2 linked regions of the Roseibium sp. Sym1 genome follow. The protein of the gene in region 2 interacts with the protein of the main gene of each other region in a pairwise test. Links are inferred from orthologs where the notes say so. Each region holds a gene or a part of one and is shown on either strand. Other genes may lie near its edges.

Region 1 (7,092 bases), 3.5 Mb from region 2 along the record:
CCAGGCCACGTTCACGGCGGCGCCAGAGATCGTAGACCGCCACCAGGCAGATCACCGCCGCGAAAGACATCTGAAACCCGGGAAAGAACAGCCGCTCCGGCGCCAGCACAAGCAGGACCAGCCCCGCCAGGGCGACGCTGCGCAGCGTCAATCCGCGGCGGCCGACCAATATCCCGAGAAAGACAAGCGCAATCATCAGGAACGACCGCTGCGTCGCCACGCCCGCACCGGAGAGCAGCAGGTAGACAACTGCGGCGGCAAGCGCAGCGAGCGCCGCCCATTTATGGGTCGGCCAGCGCAGCGGAAGCGAAGGAACAAGCGCCAGCAGCAACAGTGCGGCGCCGTAGGTACCTCCGGAAAAAAGCGCCATGTGCAGACCGGAAATGGCCAGGATATGCGCCAGCCCGGCGGCGCGCAGATCTTCCTCCTGTGCTTCGCCGATACCGCCTCGGTCACCAACCAGTACGGCGACAATCAGGGCTGCCTCGGGTCCCTCTTCCAGACTGCCGCGAACACGCTCGGCAAGATGCCTGCGCAGCTGAGCAACCAGGGCTGCGGCCTGCAAGCCGGACGCTTCCCGGGCAGGGCCGAGGTTCTCCGGCGGCCCGAAACTGAAGCCAGTGGCACCGATGCGCGAGAAATAGGCCCGGAAGGAAAAGTCGTAGCCACCGGGATGAACCGGTCCCGGCGGTGGAAACAACCGCGTCCTCATGCGCACGCGATCACCGACCCCTGCGTCACTTCCTCTAGGAACGCGCAAGCGAACCCTTTCGGGAAAACCGCGCCGGGAGGCCGTATGCCCATTGACGGTCTCGACCGCCAGGACGAGCCGGCCTTGTTTCGGACCGCCCTGCCACTCCAGCACCTGCCCGGTCAGCTCGGCATTCATGGGCTCGGCCAGCCTGGGCGCATCAACACCTGCCGTCCGCATGGCCCCGGCAGCGCATCCGCACAGGAAGGCAAGCAGGAGCAGGACCTGCCACCCGGCGGCTCCCTGTCGGCGAAATGCGGCAAGCGCGCCCAGCACCGTTCCGCACAGGACAAGTGCCAAGGCGATCCATGACGGCTCCACCGGCAGAATGACATAGACCGCAATCCCCGCGGCAAAGGCGAAGGCGCACCACAACAGGCCCTGCTCGTCCCGGAACCGGTCCTCGTCCGCAGATGCCGACGACAGGGCGGCGGAGCGCTTTAACAGCAGGCCGGCCAGCGACACGGAGCGCTTCATCGGCCTGGAGGAAAACTCGTGGGCTATTTCGGAATTTTGTGCCTCGAGGGTAACCGTTTCCGGACGGTTGTCATTGTCGGTCGAAGGATATGCCCCCGCTGCCAACACTTCTCCTCATTGCCGCGCACGAGAATCGGGCGCGCAGCCTATTTAGCCGCGCCGATGCCTGTGCTAAGACCGCGCCACCAATCAGGCGCTTTCAGCGCCGCCATTCTGACAGAGACTTTCAAAAAGCACCATGGCACAAGACATCGTCACGCGTTTCGCTCCGTCCCCGACCGGTTTCCTGCACATTGGCGGCGCCCGCACCGCCCTGTTCAACTGGCTCTTTTCAAAGCACTTCGGCGGCAAGATGTTGCTGCGTATCGAGGACACGGACCGGGCCCGCTCGACACAGGAAGCGGTCGACGCCATCCTGGACGGCCTGACCTGGCTCGGTCTCGACTGGGACGGTGACCCGATCTCGCAATTCGCACGGGTCGACCGGCACAAGGAAGTTGTCGACCAGATGCTCGCCGACGGCACCGCCTACCGCTGCTACTCCACGCCGGAAGAACTCGACGCCATGCGCGAGAAGGCCCGTGCCGAAGGCAAACCGCCGCGCTATGACGGCACATGGCGGGACAAGGATGCCTCGCAGGCACCTGCCGGCGTCGATCCGGTCATCCGCATCAAGGCGCCCCAGGAAGGCGAGACCGTGGTTGATGACATGGTCCAGGGCCGCGTGGTAATCCCGAACAAGGATCTCGACGACTTCGTGCTGATGCGGTCCGACGGCACACCGACCTACATGCTCGCAGTGGTCGTCGACGACCACGACATGGGCGTCACGCATATCATCCGGGGTGTCGATCACCTCACCAACGCCGCCCGGCAGACCCTGATCTTCAAGGCCCTCGGCTGGGACGTTCCGGCCATGGCGCATATTCCGCTGATCCACGGTCCGGACGGTGCGAAACTGTCCAAGCGCCACGGGGCCACCGGAGCAGAAACCTACCGGGCCATGGGTTACCTGCCGCAGGCGATGCGCAACTATCTCGCGCGTCTCGGCTGGAGTCATGGCGACGAGGAAATCATTTCCCTTGAAGACATGATCAAGTGGTTCGGCATGGATGCCGTCGGCCAGTCCGCCGCGCGCTTTGACTTCAAGAAGCTGGAAAACCTCAACGGTCACTACATGCGCGCGACGGATGACGCGGAGCTGCTGGATCACTGGAAGATCTACCTCGCCCACGCCGACAACGGTGAAGCGGTGCTTAGCTGGATGACCACCCCTGCCAACGAGCAGGTGGCCCTCGCTGCGCTGCCCGGCCTGAAGGAGCGCGCCAAGACCCTGGTGGAACTTACCGAGAGCGCTTCCTATCTGTGGCGCCAGCGGCCGCTCGATACGGACGAGAAGGCCCAGAAGATCCTGGACGATGACGCCAGGGCCATCCTTGGCGACCTTCACGGCGTGTTGTCCGGCATCTCCGACTGGGTGGCAGAACCGCTTGAAACGGCTGTAAAGGCTTATGCGGAGCAAAAGGAACTGAAGCTCGGCAAGGTCGCCCAGCCGCTTCGCGCCGCCTTGACCGGCCGCGGTACTTCTCCCGGCATCTATGATGTGCTGATCGCACTCGGACGCGAGGAATCCCTGGCCCGGATCAAGGATCAGGCCGCCTGACCGCCTCACGCAAACCGCTGCCCGTTGCGCACTTTTGCCTGCATCGGGCAGCCCCGAAGCCGACGAAAACCTTCTTTGACCAAAGCGTTATATCGGCCAGCTTGCGGCAGTGCGGTAAATGGGCTACGCAAGACGCGAAAATGTCTCCCGTGCCGTCCGACAACCGGAAACGGACCCCTTTCCCGAAGGGGTAGAAACAAGGACGGTGCACCCGGTTAACGCAGAGGGGTTTCTGAATGGCCGACAACAACGCCAAGCTCAACGTCGGTGGCAACGCCCACGATTTCGACGTACTTGACGGATCCATCGGACCGTCTGTCGTGAACATCTCGTCCTTGTACAAGGACACGGGCATGTTCACCTACGACCCTGGTTTCACCTCAACCGCATCGTGCGAATCCAAGATCACCTATATCGACGGTGACGAAGGCACGCTCCTGTATCGCGGATATCCGATCGAACAGCTCGCCGATCACGGCGACTTTCTGGAATCCTGCTACCTGCTTCTGTACGGTGAGTTGCCGACCAAGGCGCAGAAGGACGATTTCGTCAGTCGGGTCACCTATCACACGATGATCCACGAGCAGATGAACCGGTTCTTCTCCGGTTTCCGCCGCGACGCGCACCCGATGGCCGTCATGGTCGGCACCGTCGGTGCCCTGTCCGCCTTCTATCACGACAGCACCGATATCACGGATCCGCATCAGCGCATGGTTGCCTCGCTGCGCATGATCGCCAAGATGCCGACAATTGCCGCCATGGCCTACAAGTACCATGTCGGACAGCCGTTCGTGTATCCGCGCAACGATCTCGGCTATGCCGCCAACTTCCTGCACATGTGTTTCGCCGTCCCTTGCGAAGAATACAAGGTGAATCCTGTCCTGGCCCGTGCCATGGACCGCATCTTCATCCTGCATGCCGACCATGAACAGAACGCGTCGACTTCGACCGTCCGCCTTGCCGGCTCCTCGGGCGCGAATCCGTTTGCCTGCATTGCCGCCGGCATTGCCTGCCTCTGGGGCCCGGCCCATGGCGGGGCGAACGAAGCCGCGCTCAACATGCTGTCGGAAATTGGCTCCGTCGACCGGATTCCGGAATTTGTCGCCCGCGCGAAGGACAAGAACGATCCGTTCCGTCTGATGGGCTTCGGCCACCGGGTCTACAAGAATTACGACCCGCGTGCCCGCATCATGCAGAAGACCACACACGAGGTTCTTGGCGAGCTCGGCATCAAGGACGATCCGCTTCTGGACGTTGCCATGGAGCTGGAGAAGATCGCGCTCAACGACGAATATTTCGTCGATAAGAAGCTCTATCCGAACATCGATTTCTATTCGGGTATCACGCTTCGGGCCCTCGGCTTCCCGACCACCATGTTCACCGTTCTCTTCGCACTGGCCCGCACCGTTGGCTGGATCGCGCAGTGGAAGGAAATGGTGGAAGATCCGTCCCAGCGTATCGGCCGCCCGCGTCAGCTTTATACAGGAGCAAAGCTGCGCGACTACACGCCGATCGATCAGCGCCGCTGATCACGGCCGCCGTGGCGACGGCGGGACGAATTGGAATGTTTCAGAACGCCCCCGGTTTTCCGGGGGCGTTGTCATTTTGCCCTAACGGAACAGACCGGAACTCAAGAAATGAATTTCCGGCGATCGGCGCATTCGCGAACAGAGTATTCGGGACCCAGTTATCGGCGAATAAGACTTCGGCAAAGTCTCTCGGCAGCAAAACTGAACGAGAGGAAAACGTCCATCAACCTGCGCGCCTCTCTACTATTTTTTTAGTTTAACAACTACTTTTGCGTATTATTTGCACCAAATATATTTTTTTACTTTTACATTCTAATATTTATCACTCTTTTACAAATAATAAGGACTCTCCCCATAGCATACGTTGCAACAAGTTCGCGCGAAACGCGCTCGGGATCTTGAGGGGCTAATATGAATTTCCTGAAATTTGCGTCTGACATGAAGCTTGGCGTCAAGGTCGGAGGCAGCTTTGCAGCGGTCGTCGCGCTCACCGGAATTGTCGGTGGTGTTGGCGCCTACAGCGTCATGACGCTGTCGGAACGGATGGAAATTGCCAAACAGTCAACCTCCACCATCGCCCAGCTGCAGAACCTGGCTAGCAAGCGGGAGGATTTCCTGTCCACCCAGGACTTGCAGGCTGCCGATGCCGCCATCGTCGATATCAGCACGTTGCGCGAGGAACTGGGTGTGCTCGAAACCCAGCTCAAAGCGGATTCAGGGGCCAGGGTCGCCGTTACCGAAGCTTCGTCGGCGGTGAGCGATTTCCGCAAAGCTTTCGAGAAGGTGGTCGGGTTCACCCAGACCCAGTCGGAGAAAAAGGCACAGCTTGAAACCGCTGTCCGGAACCTGGAGCAAGCCGCTTCCCAGATCCTCGGCAAATCCCTGATGGCCCGGGACGGGGTCAGCCAGGACGAAACCAATGCCCGCAAGACGCTGGTCCTCGCCAACAAGGTCGGTCAGGCCGCTGCCGGCTTCCAGGAAGAAGCCCTGACGCTGCAAAACCTCTTCAACGCGGCCGCAAACAACGCAAAACAACTGGCGGACATCAAGAAGCGTGTCGCGGCCCTGGTCCCGTCCGCCAAACAGATGGCGGCAAACAGCTTTGAAGGCGTCGACCCCGGCAAGTTCTCACAGCTCGCGGCCAAGACCGCCGAACTCGAACAGACGCTCGACAAGCTGTCCCAGACCAAGGATTACATCGAGATCTTCGACCTCACGGATGCGGGCAAGGCCGGTTTTGACGTAATCGTAACAAGCGTGAAGGAAATCCGCTCCCAGGCAAATGTCGCTATCGACAATGTCTACGCCCAGGCGGACGAGATCAACCAGCGCTTTTATGTCGTCGACAGCGCCGCGGACACGGTCATGCAGATCGAAGCGGACGCCAATGCCGTCAAGGCTTCCGCATTCTACTTCATGCTGACTCCGGACGAAACGACCAAGGCCTCCGTCGCAGAGGGCATAGACGGGTTGAACAAGCTTGCCAGCCGCCTGGAAAAAAGCGCCAAGGATTTTCCGGCTATTGCGGACCAGGTCCCGCCGGTCAAGTCTTCGATCGACTCGTTCGCGGCAAGCTTCTCCGAACTGGCCTCCAACCAGTTTCAGCTGGGTGACCAGATCGAAACCATGAAGGACCTGTCCCAGACGGTCCAGGCACAGATTTCCAAAATCTCGGCGGATCAGGGCGCGGCCGCCCAGGCGTCGAGCGCCAGCGCCCTTGGCGTGATCACCCTGGCGCTTCTCGCAGCCGTGCTTGCGGGTGTCGGCATGGCCGTCGCCCTGAATTTCGCCGTCACCCGTCCGCTGCGCAGAACCACCGAAACCATGTCGCGCCTTGCTGAGGGCAACACGGATGTCGTGATTGACGGAACCGATCGTGGCGATGAAGTCGGCGACATGAGCCGAACCTTGCAGGTGTTCCGCGACAATGCGGTCGAACGCATCCGGCTGCAGTCCGAAACGGAGCAGGAACAGCAGATGCGGGCTGAACGCCAGTCAAGGGTCGAATCCCTGATATCCGAGTTTCGTGAAAAGGCCACAGAGGTGCTCGGCTCGGTGGCGGAAACCGCCCATACGCTGGACGGCACCGCGCAGGATCTCAGCACGATAGCAAGTCAGAATTCCAGCCTCGCGGAAAGCACCTACGGCGTGACGGACGAAGCCACCCGGAATGTCCAGACAGTTGCAAGCGCCGCGGAGGAACTGGCCGCATCGATCGCGGAAATCTCCCGCCAGGTCAACCAGACCACCCAGGTGGTGGACCGCGCCACGGAAGGAACCCAGGTCACCAACGAAAAGGTTCAGGGCCTGTCCACCGCCGCCACCAAGATCGGTGAAGTCGTCAGCCTTATCCAGGCAATCGCCGAACAGACAAATCTTCTGGCGCTAAACGCAACCATCGAGGCGGCCCGTGCAGGTGAAGCCGGCAAGGGATTCGCGGTTGTCGCGGCCGAAGTGAAGGAACTGGCCACCCAGACCTCAAGGGCAACGGAAGAGATTTCTTCCCAGATTTCCGAAATACAGGGGGCCACGAAGGACGCCGTGACCGCGATCGAGGCGATCACCCGGACCATGGACGAGGTCAACGAATACACCTCGACCATCGCCGCCGCCGTCGAGCAGCAGGGCGCCGCGACCAACGAGATTTCGGTCAATGTTCAACGGGCGGCCGA
Region 2 (7,056 bases):
GGAGACCACCGGCTATTATGCCGACTTCCAGCACCGCGCCGAGGACGTGAAAAACCGGTTCGTGTCGTTTCTTCTGGAGGCCAGGCAGGCAGGCAAGTCCGTTGCCGGCTACGGCGCGGCGGCCAAGGGCAACACCCTGTTGAACTTCGCGGGCATTCGTCCGGACCTGCTGCCGTTCGTCTGCGACGCGGCACCGGCAAAACAGGACAAGTTCCTGCCCGGCAGCCACATTCCGGTGCTCCCGCCGCAGGTGCTTCAGGACCGCAGGCCGGATTACCTGATCATCCTGCCCTGGAACATTGCCGAGGAAGTCCGCCAGCAGAATGCCGGACTTGCCGCGCAGGGCACGCAATTCGTAACCTTCATCCCCGAAACCCGTATCCTGGGCGGCGCCGCCTGATCGCGCGACGTCCCGAAGCCAGCGAATGAAAGCCGACACCGAGCTGCCATGACCCTTGAGATCGATCCCACGGCGCGCGTTTCCAGGCTCGCCGACATCGAAGACAGCGTGCGGGGCACCGTCATCCGCATCGGCGCGCGCTCGGTCGTCGACAGCTTCGTCAAGATCAAGCCGGCGGGCGGGAGCGGCGATGTCGTTATCGGCGAGAATGTCACGCTCAATTCCGGCTGCGTCATCTATACCGGCCACGGCCTGACCATCGGCGACAACGTGGCCATCGCGGCCAACTGCACCTTCGCGCCGGTCAATCACGCCTTCGAGGACCGCAACCGGCTCATTGTCGAGCAGGGGTTCCAGCCGAGCCGCGGCGGCATCAGGATCGGTGACGACGTCTGGATTGGCGCCAACTGCGTTTTCCTTGACGGTGCCGTGGTCAACACCGGCTGCGTCATCGCCGCCGGCACCGTGGTGAAGGGCGAGGTTCCGGCCTATTCGGTCGTCGCGGGCAATCCCATGCGCCTGATCGGAACGCGGACATGAAGGCGACGGTGCTTGGCGCAAGCGGCTTTATCGGCCGCAATCTCGTCCGCCATCTGCAGAGCGCGGGCTATGAGGTTGCAACCCCCGGACGTCATGAGATCGAGAACCTCGGCGGGCCCCTCGGCAGGGTGTTCTATTGCATCGGCATGACGGGCAATTTCCGGGATCGGCCGCTCGGCACCGTCGACGTTCATGCGGGCCTGCCCGGACGATTGCTGGAGCAGACCGATTTCGAGTCCTTCGTGTATTTCTCCAGCACGCGGATCTATGCGCAGGCCGCAGGCAGTAACGAAACGTCGGAAACGGCCCCGATCGCGGTCACCCCGTCGGCTGACACCACCTACGACCTCTCCAAGATGCTGGGCGAAGCGCTGTGCCTGTCTCACGAACAGGCGGGCGTCAAGGTGATCCGGCTGTCGAATGTCTACGGTCCCGACCAGGGCACGGCCACCTTTCTGGGGTCGCTGCTGGAGGACCTTGCCGGCACCGGACAGACGACCATCCGCGAAGCCCCCGGCTCCTCGAAGGACTATGTCGCCGTGGACGATGTCGTCCAGCTGGCGGAACGGATCGCGCGGACCGGCCGCCACCGGACCTACAATGTTGCCAGCGGCCAGCCGGTCAGCCATGAAGAAATCGCGGAGGCCGTCAGGAATGAGGGCCTTTCCTGTACATTCACGCCCGGCGGTGTCCGCAGGGCCTTTCCTCAAATCAACATCGAACGCATCCGGACCGAGTTCGGCTTTTCACCGCGTTCTCTCCTGAAGGACCTGCCGGCGCTGTTGCGCGCGGCCGGCGGCAACGCCGCCAAATCGAGAGTAGACTCATGAGCAAAGACACCGACCCGATCCGGGAATTCGAGATCGAAAGACAACAGCGCATCGCCGGCTATGCCGGGGAGGCCGGATGGCAGGCGCAGTCCCGTGGCTGGATGAAGACCGCATTCGACCAGAAATACATGTACAACTTCGCCTGGGGCGGCCGGCCGATCATCCAGCTTCCGACCGACATGGCCGTGTTTCAGGAAATCGTCTGGGCGACCAGGCCGGACCTGATCATCGAGACCGGCATCGCCCATGGCGGCTCCCTGATCATGAGCGCCTCCCTCTTGGCCATGCTCGACTATTGCGATGCCGTGGAAAGCGGCGGCGTCGTCGATCCGAAAACGGCCAAGAGACGCGTTCTCGGACTTGATATCGACATCCGGGCCCACAACCGGACGGCAATGGAAGCCCACCCGATGTCGGCCAAGATCGACATGTTCGAGGGGTCCTCGGTCGAGGACGGCATGATCCGGCGGGTTCACGACTACGCCAGGGACTATGAGCGTGTTCTGGTCTGCCTCGACAGCAACCACACCCACGAGCATGTGCTGGCCGAGCTGAACGCCTATGCCGGCCTGGCCACGCCGGGCAGCTATTGCCTTGTCTTCGACACCGTTATCGAGGATCTGCCGGAAGACACGTTCCCGGACCGGCCGTGGGCGCCGGGCAACAATGCCAAGACGGCCGTGCACGAATTCCTGAGATCCCATCCGGAGTTCGAGATCGACCAGGAGATCAACAACAAGCTCCTGATTTCGGCTGCGCCGGACGGCTGGCTGAAGCGGACCGGTTGACCATTTCCTCGTCGAAACCCCTCAACGCCTGAGGGCGATCCGGTGATGCCGGATCGCCACCTTCCAGGACGTTCCGGTCATGGGTTCGCCGTCCAGATTGAACTGCACGGGTTCCGACGTCTCGATGGTGATGTTGCGGGACCTTTTTTCAACGAACCCGCCATTGAGGCCCTCGACACCGCGTTCCATGAGCGCGGAGAACAGATCGATGACCTTTCCCGAGTCCGGGAAGGGCACGATCGTCAGGTCGAGAAGGCCGTCGTCAAGTTCCGCCCTTGGACATAGCCGGATGCCGCCACCCGCCCGCCGGCCGTTGCCGATGGCGAGTGCCAGGAAGGGGCCTTCCCAGGAGAAGTCTTCCGTCTCCACCCGGGCCTCGCAGGCGGCAAGCTCCGAAAACCGGTGCAGGCCCGTGAAAAGATAGGCCGCGCCGCCGAGCACCTTCTTGAGATTGGGGTCGGTCTGCGCCGTCACCTGCGTTCCGAATCCGCCCGTGGCCATGTTTACGAACACCCGGCCATTGACCTCGCCGACATCCGTGGGCCTTGCCGACGCGCGCGTGGCAAACCGCAGGCAGGCGGGAATGTCATTGGGATCAAGCTGGAGGTGGCGGGCAAAATCATTTGCAGTGCCGAGCGGCAGCACGGCGAAGGAAAACGGCGGCCGCTCATCACCGGATATCTGTTGAAGAGCCGCGTCGACCACCTCGTGCAGAGTGCCGTCGCCACCCCCGCTGACCACCGTGTCGATGGGGCTGTCGGCGTGGTCGTGCAGCGCTTCTGTCACCAACCGGGCCACGTCCCCGGCCTCGTAGGTCACCCGCACCGAAACGTCATGGCCCATGTCACGGACCGCGTCGACCGCGGCGCGCACGTCGGTCCGGCCGGCGGACTTGCCGTTGAGGATCAGGCGCAGATGCTGTTTCTTCAAAGTCGTGTCCCCTGGTTCAGCGGAGTTCCCGTTGGATGTAGATGGACATCGGGAGCCCCTTTCGGAAGGGCCGGCAGGTCCCGGCGTTGTAGTGCACGATACATGCGCCTGGCCGTTCAGCCCGGCAGCATGGTTTCACGGCGCGTGCGGGCGGTCCGCGCTTCCTCCATCAACCACTTGCGGAAAGCGGACACCACCGGCCGCATGGTGCGTCCTTCCGGGTAAACGAAGTAATAGGCGGTCTGTTGCGCCAGGGACAGGTCGAACAGGCGCACCAGCCGTCCGGAGGCCAGCTCCTCCTCGATGAAAAACCGCGGGATCAAGGCCGCGCCCGCATGGTGGATCGCGGCCTCCGAGATCATCACGAACTGCTCGAACCGCGCTCCCTGGAAGGCGGCGTCGGTCTCCACGCCCGCCAGATCGAACCATTGCCGCCACGCCAGCGGCCTTGTCGCGAGCTGCAGGCGCGGCACGCGGGCAAGATCCGACGGCTTGCGGATCTCGTGGCGGTCACGAAAGGCGCGGGAGGCGACGGGAACGACCTCTTCGTCGAACAGGCGCTCGGCAATTGCGCCGGCCCAGACGGGGTCTCCGTGGTGAATGGCACCGTCAAACGGCTCCTCGTCGAAGTCGAAGGGCTGCAGGCGCACGCTCAGGTTCAGGCCGGCGTCCGGATAACGGCGATCGAATTCAGCGAGCCGCGGTGCCAGCCAACGCGTGCCGAAGGTGGGCAGCACCGCCAGGTTCAGGACATCGGCACTGCCCGCGTAGGACATGACCTGGCGTGTGGCCGCCGTCATCTGCTCCAGAGCGCCGCGAATGTCATGCAGGTAAAGACGCCCGGCGTCGGTCAGGACGATGCGCTGGCGCACACGGCGGAACAGTTCCACCCCGAGCCTGTCCTCCAGGTGGCGCACCTGCTTGGAAACAGCTCCTTGCGTGAGGTGCAGCTCTTCCGCTGCGCGGGTGAAACTCAGGTGCCGGGCGGCGCACTCGAAAGCGATCAGCGTATCGGCCGGCGGAACAAAGGCGCGTCGCATCGACTTTCATCCAGTTCATTCCATTTCGTCATGAATGATGGATGAGGTTTCGCTTTTCTGCAAACAAAATTGCGACAAGACTAGAAGAAACAGAATGACCTGCGGCAGCCAAGCGCCGCAATCCAACGGCCTGGATCCAGGAAGGCCTCGGGAGACACGATCATGAACGCACCGGCAACCATCAAGTCCGCACCCTCGGGCGGCGGCACGTTCGACTGGCAGGATCCGTTCCATCTGCGCGACCAGCTCGGCGAAGACGAACAGCTCATCCAGGACACCGCCCGCGCCTATGCGCAGGACAAGCTGCTGCCGCGCGTGATCGAGGCCTATCGCGAGGAAAAGACCGACCGCTCGATCTTCAACGAGATGGGTGAGCTTGGCCTGCTCGGCGTTACCTTGCCGGAAGAATACGGTTGCGCCGGAGCCTCCTATGTCTCCTACGGCGTGGTTGCCCGCGAGATCGAACGCGTCGACAGCGGCTACCGCTCGATGATGAGCGTGCAGTCCTCGCTGGTCATGTATCCGATCTATGCCTATGGCTCGGAGGAACAGCGCCAGAAATACCTGCCGAAACTGGCCTCCGGCGAATATGTCGGCTGCTTCGGCCTGACCGAGCCCGATGCGGGCTCGGACCCTGCCGGCATGCGCACCCGGGCGGAAAAGATCGACGGCGGCTACAAGCTGACCGGTTCGAAGATGTGGATCTCCAATTCGCCGATCGCGGATGTCTTCGTGGTCTGGGCGAAGTCGGAAGCCCATGACGGCGCCATTCGCGGCTTCGTGCTCGACAAGGGCATGAAGGGCCTGTCCGCGCCAAAGGTCGGCGGCAAGCTGTCCCTGCGCGCCTCCATCACCGGCGAGATCGTCATGGACGGGGTCGAGGTCGGCGAAGACGCGCTGCTGCCGAATGTCTCCGGCCTGAAGGGCCCGTTCGGCTGTCTCAACCGCGCCCGCTACGGCATTGCCTGGGGCTCCATGGGCGCAGCCGAGGACTGCTGGACCCGCGCCCGCCAGTACGGCCTCGACCGGGAACAGTTCGGGCGCCCGCTGGCCCAGACCCAGCTGTTCCAGAAGAAACTGGCCGACATGCAGACGGAAATCACGCTTGGCCTTCAGGCCGCGCTCCGGGTCGGCCAGCTGTTTGATGCCGGCAAGGTCGCCCCGGAAATGATCTCCCTGATCAAGCGCAACAACTGCGGCAAGGCCCTGGACATTGCCCGCCAGGCCCGTGACATGCATGGCGGCAACGGCATCCAGGAGGAATACCACGTCATGCGCCACGCCCAGAACCTGGAAACGGTCAACACCTATGAAGGCACGCATGACGTTCACGCGCTGATCCTCGGCCGTGCCCAGACCGGTCTGCAGGCGTTTTTCTGATCCGATACTGAAGGTGTTTGATGCGGGCGGGCTGACCGCCCGCATCTGATTCAAGGTTCCGTTGCCAGAGCAGGAAGGCCTCATGTCGGACAGGACTGCGGATGTCGTCATCATCGGGGGAGCCGTCATGGGGTCCGCGGTTGCCTGCCACCTGTCCATGCGGGACGATTTCGACGGCCGCATCGTTGTCGTCGAGGCGGACCCGGCCTACGAGATCTGTGCCTCCGCCCGGTCCGCCGCGTCCATCCGGCAGCAGTTCTCAAGCTCGGTCAATATCGAGATATCGCTCTACGGCATCCGCTTCCTGAGAGAGATCGGCGCCGAACTGGCGGTCGACACCGACCGCCCCGCGATCGACCTGCACGAAGGCGGCTACCTCTTCCTGGCAACACCCGACAAGCTGGACATTCTCCGGGAGAACCACCGGCTGCAGCAGCAGCTCGGCGCGGATATCGGCTTTCTGGACGCCGCCGCGCTGAAGGCGAAATTTCCCTGGCTGGAGGTTTCCGATCTCGCCGCCGGCTGCCACGGCCTGACGGGCGAGGGCTGGTTCGACGGCTATGGCCTGATGCAAGCCTTCCGCAGGAAAGCCCGCTCGCTCGGCGTCGACTATCTGCCGGCGCATGCTTCCCTCGACAGGCAAGGCGGCGCCTGGCAGGTTCGACTGTCGAGCGGAGACACATTGTCCGCGCCGGTCGTCGTCAATTGCGCCGGTGCCTCCGGCGGTCCGGAGCTCTGCCGCCAGGCCGGGCTGGATCTGCCGATCGTCCCGAAAAAACGCTGCGTCTTCACGTTTGAGTGCCGCGACAGGCTGGAGCGGTTTCCACTCTTGATCGACCCGACCGGCACCTATGTGCGCCCCGAAGGCACGGGCTATATCTGCGGCTCGGCACCGCCGCCGGACATGGATCCGGACTGCACCGATTTCGATGTCGACCACGGCCTGTTCGAAGAGCATATCTGGCCCACGCTGGCGGCCCGTGTCCCCGCCTTCGAGGCGATCCGTCCCGGCGCGGCGTGGGCCGGCAGCTACGATATGAACCTGTTCGACCACAACGCCTTCATCGGCGCGGTTCCCGGGATCGACGGCCTGTTTCTGGCCCTGGGCTTTTCCGGCCACGGCCTGCAGCAGTCCCCGGCGGTCGGGC

The links.
Region 1: the proteins of yegS (region 2) and gltA interact in binary tests that used the Escherichia coli proteins (3 or more experiments, as listed by UniProt). The link is inferred for Roseibium sp. Sym1 from one-to-one orthologs.

Annotation. Positions count from the first base shown.
Region 1 is NZ_CP114786.1:4,773,913-4,781,004, reverse strand. What follows is about bases 2,486-5,273. They hold gltA (citrate synthase), read left to right. Parts: upstream 2,486-3,127; coding sequence 3,128-4,420; downstream 4,421-5,273. Other genes in these bases: O6760_RS21830 (methyl-accepting chemotaxis protein), read left to right, coding at 4,832-5,273; gltX (glutamate--tRNA ligase), read left to right, coding at 2,486-2,891. Also shown: O6760_RS21845 (ComEC/Rec2 family competence protein), read right to left, coding at 1-1,333; more of gltX, read left to right, coding at 1,467-2,485; more of O6760_RS21830, read left to right, coding at 5,274-7,092.
Region 2 is NZ_CP114786.1:1,319,291-1,326,346, forward strand. What follows is about bases 1,535-4,286. They hold yegS (lipid kinase YegS), read right to left. Parts: upstream 3,489-4,286; coding sequence 2,580-3,488; downstream 1,535-2,579. Other genes in these bases: O6760_RS05985 (NAD-dependent epimerase/dehydratase family protein), read left to right, coding at 1,535-1,770; O6760_RS05990 (cephalosporin hydroxylase family protein), read left to right, coding at 1,767-2,558; gcvA (transcriptional regulator GcvA), read right to left, coding at 3,605-4,286. In the rest of the region: O6760_RS05975 (methyltransferase domain-containing protein), read left to right, coding at 1-400; O6760_RS05980 (acyltransferase), read left to right, coding at 449-940; more of O6760_RS05985, read left to right, coding at 937-1,534; more of gcvA, read right to left, coding at 4,287-4,528; O6760_RS06005 (acyl-CoA dehydrogenase), read left to right, coding at 4,691-5,908; O6760_RS06010 (NAD(P)/FAD-dependent oxidoreductase), read left to right, coding at 5,991-7,056. UniProt on the Escherichia coli protein: In vitro phosphorylates phosphatidylglycerol but not diacylglycerol; the in vivo substrate is unknown.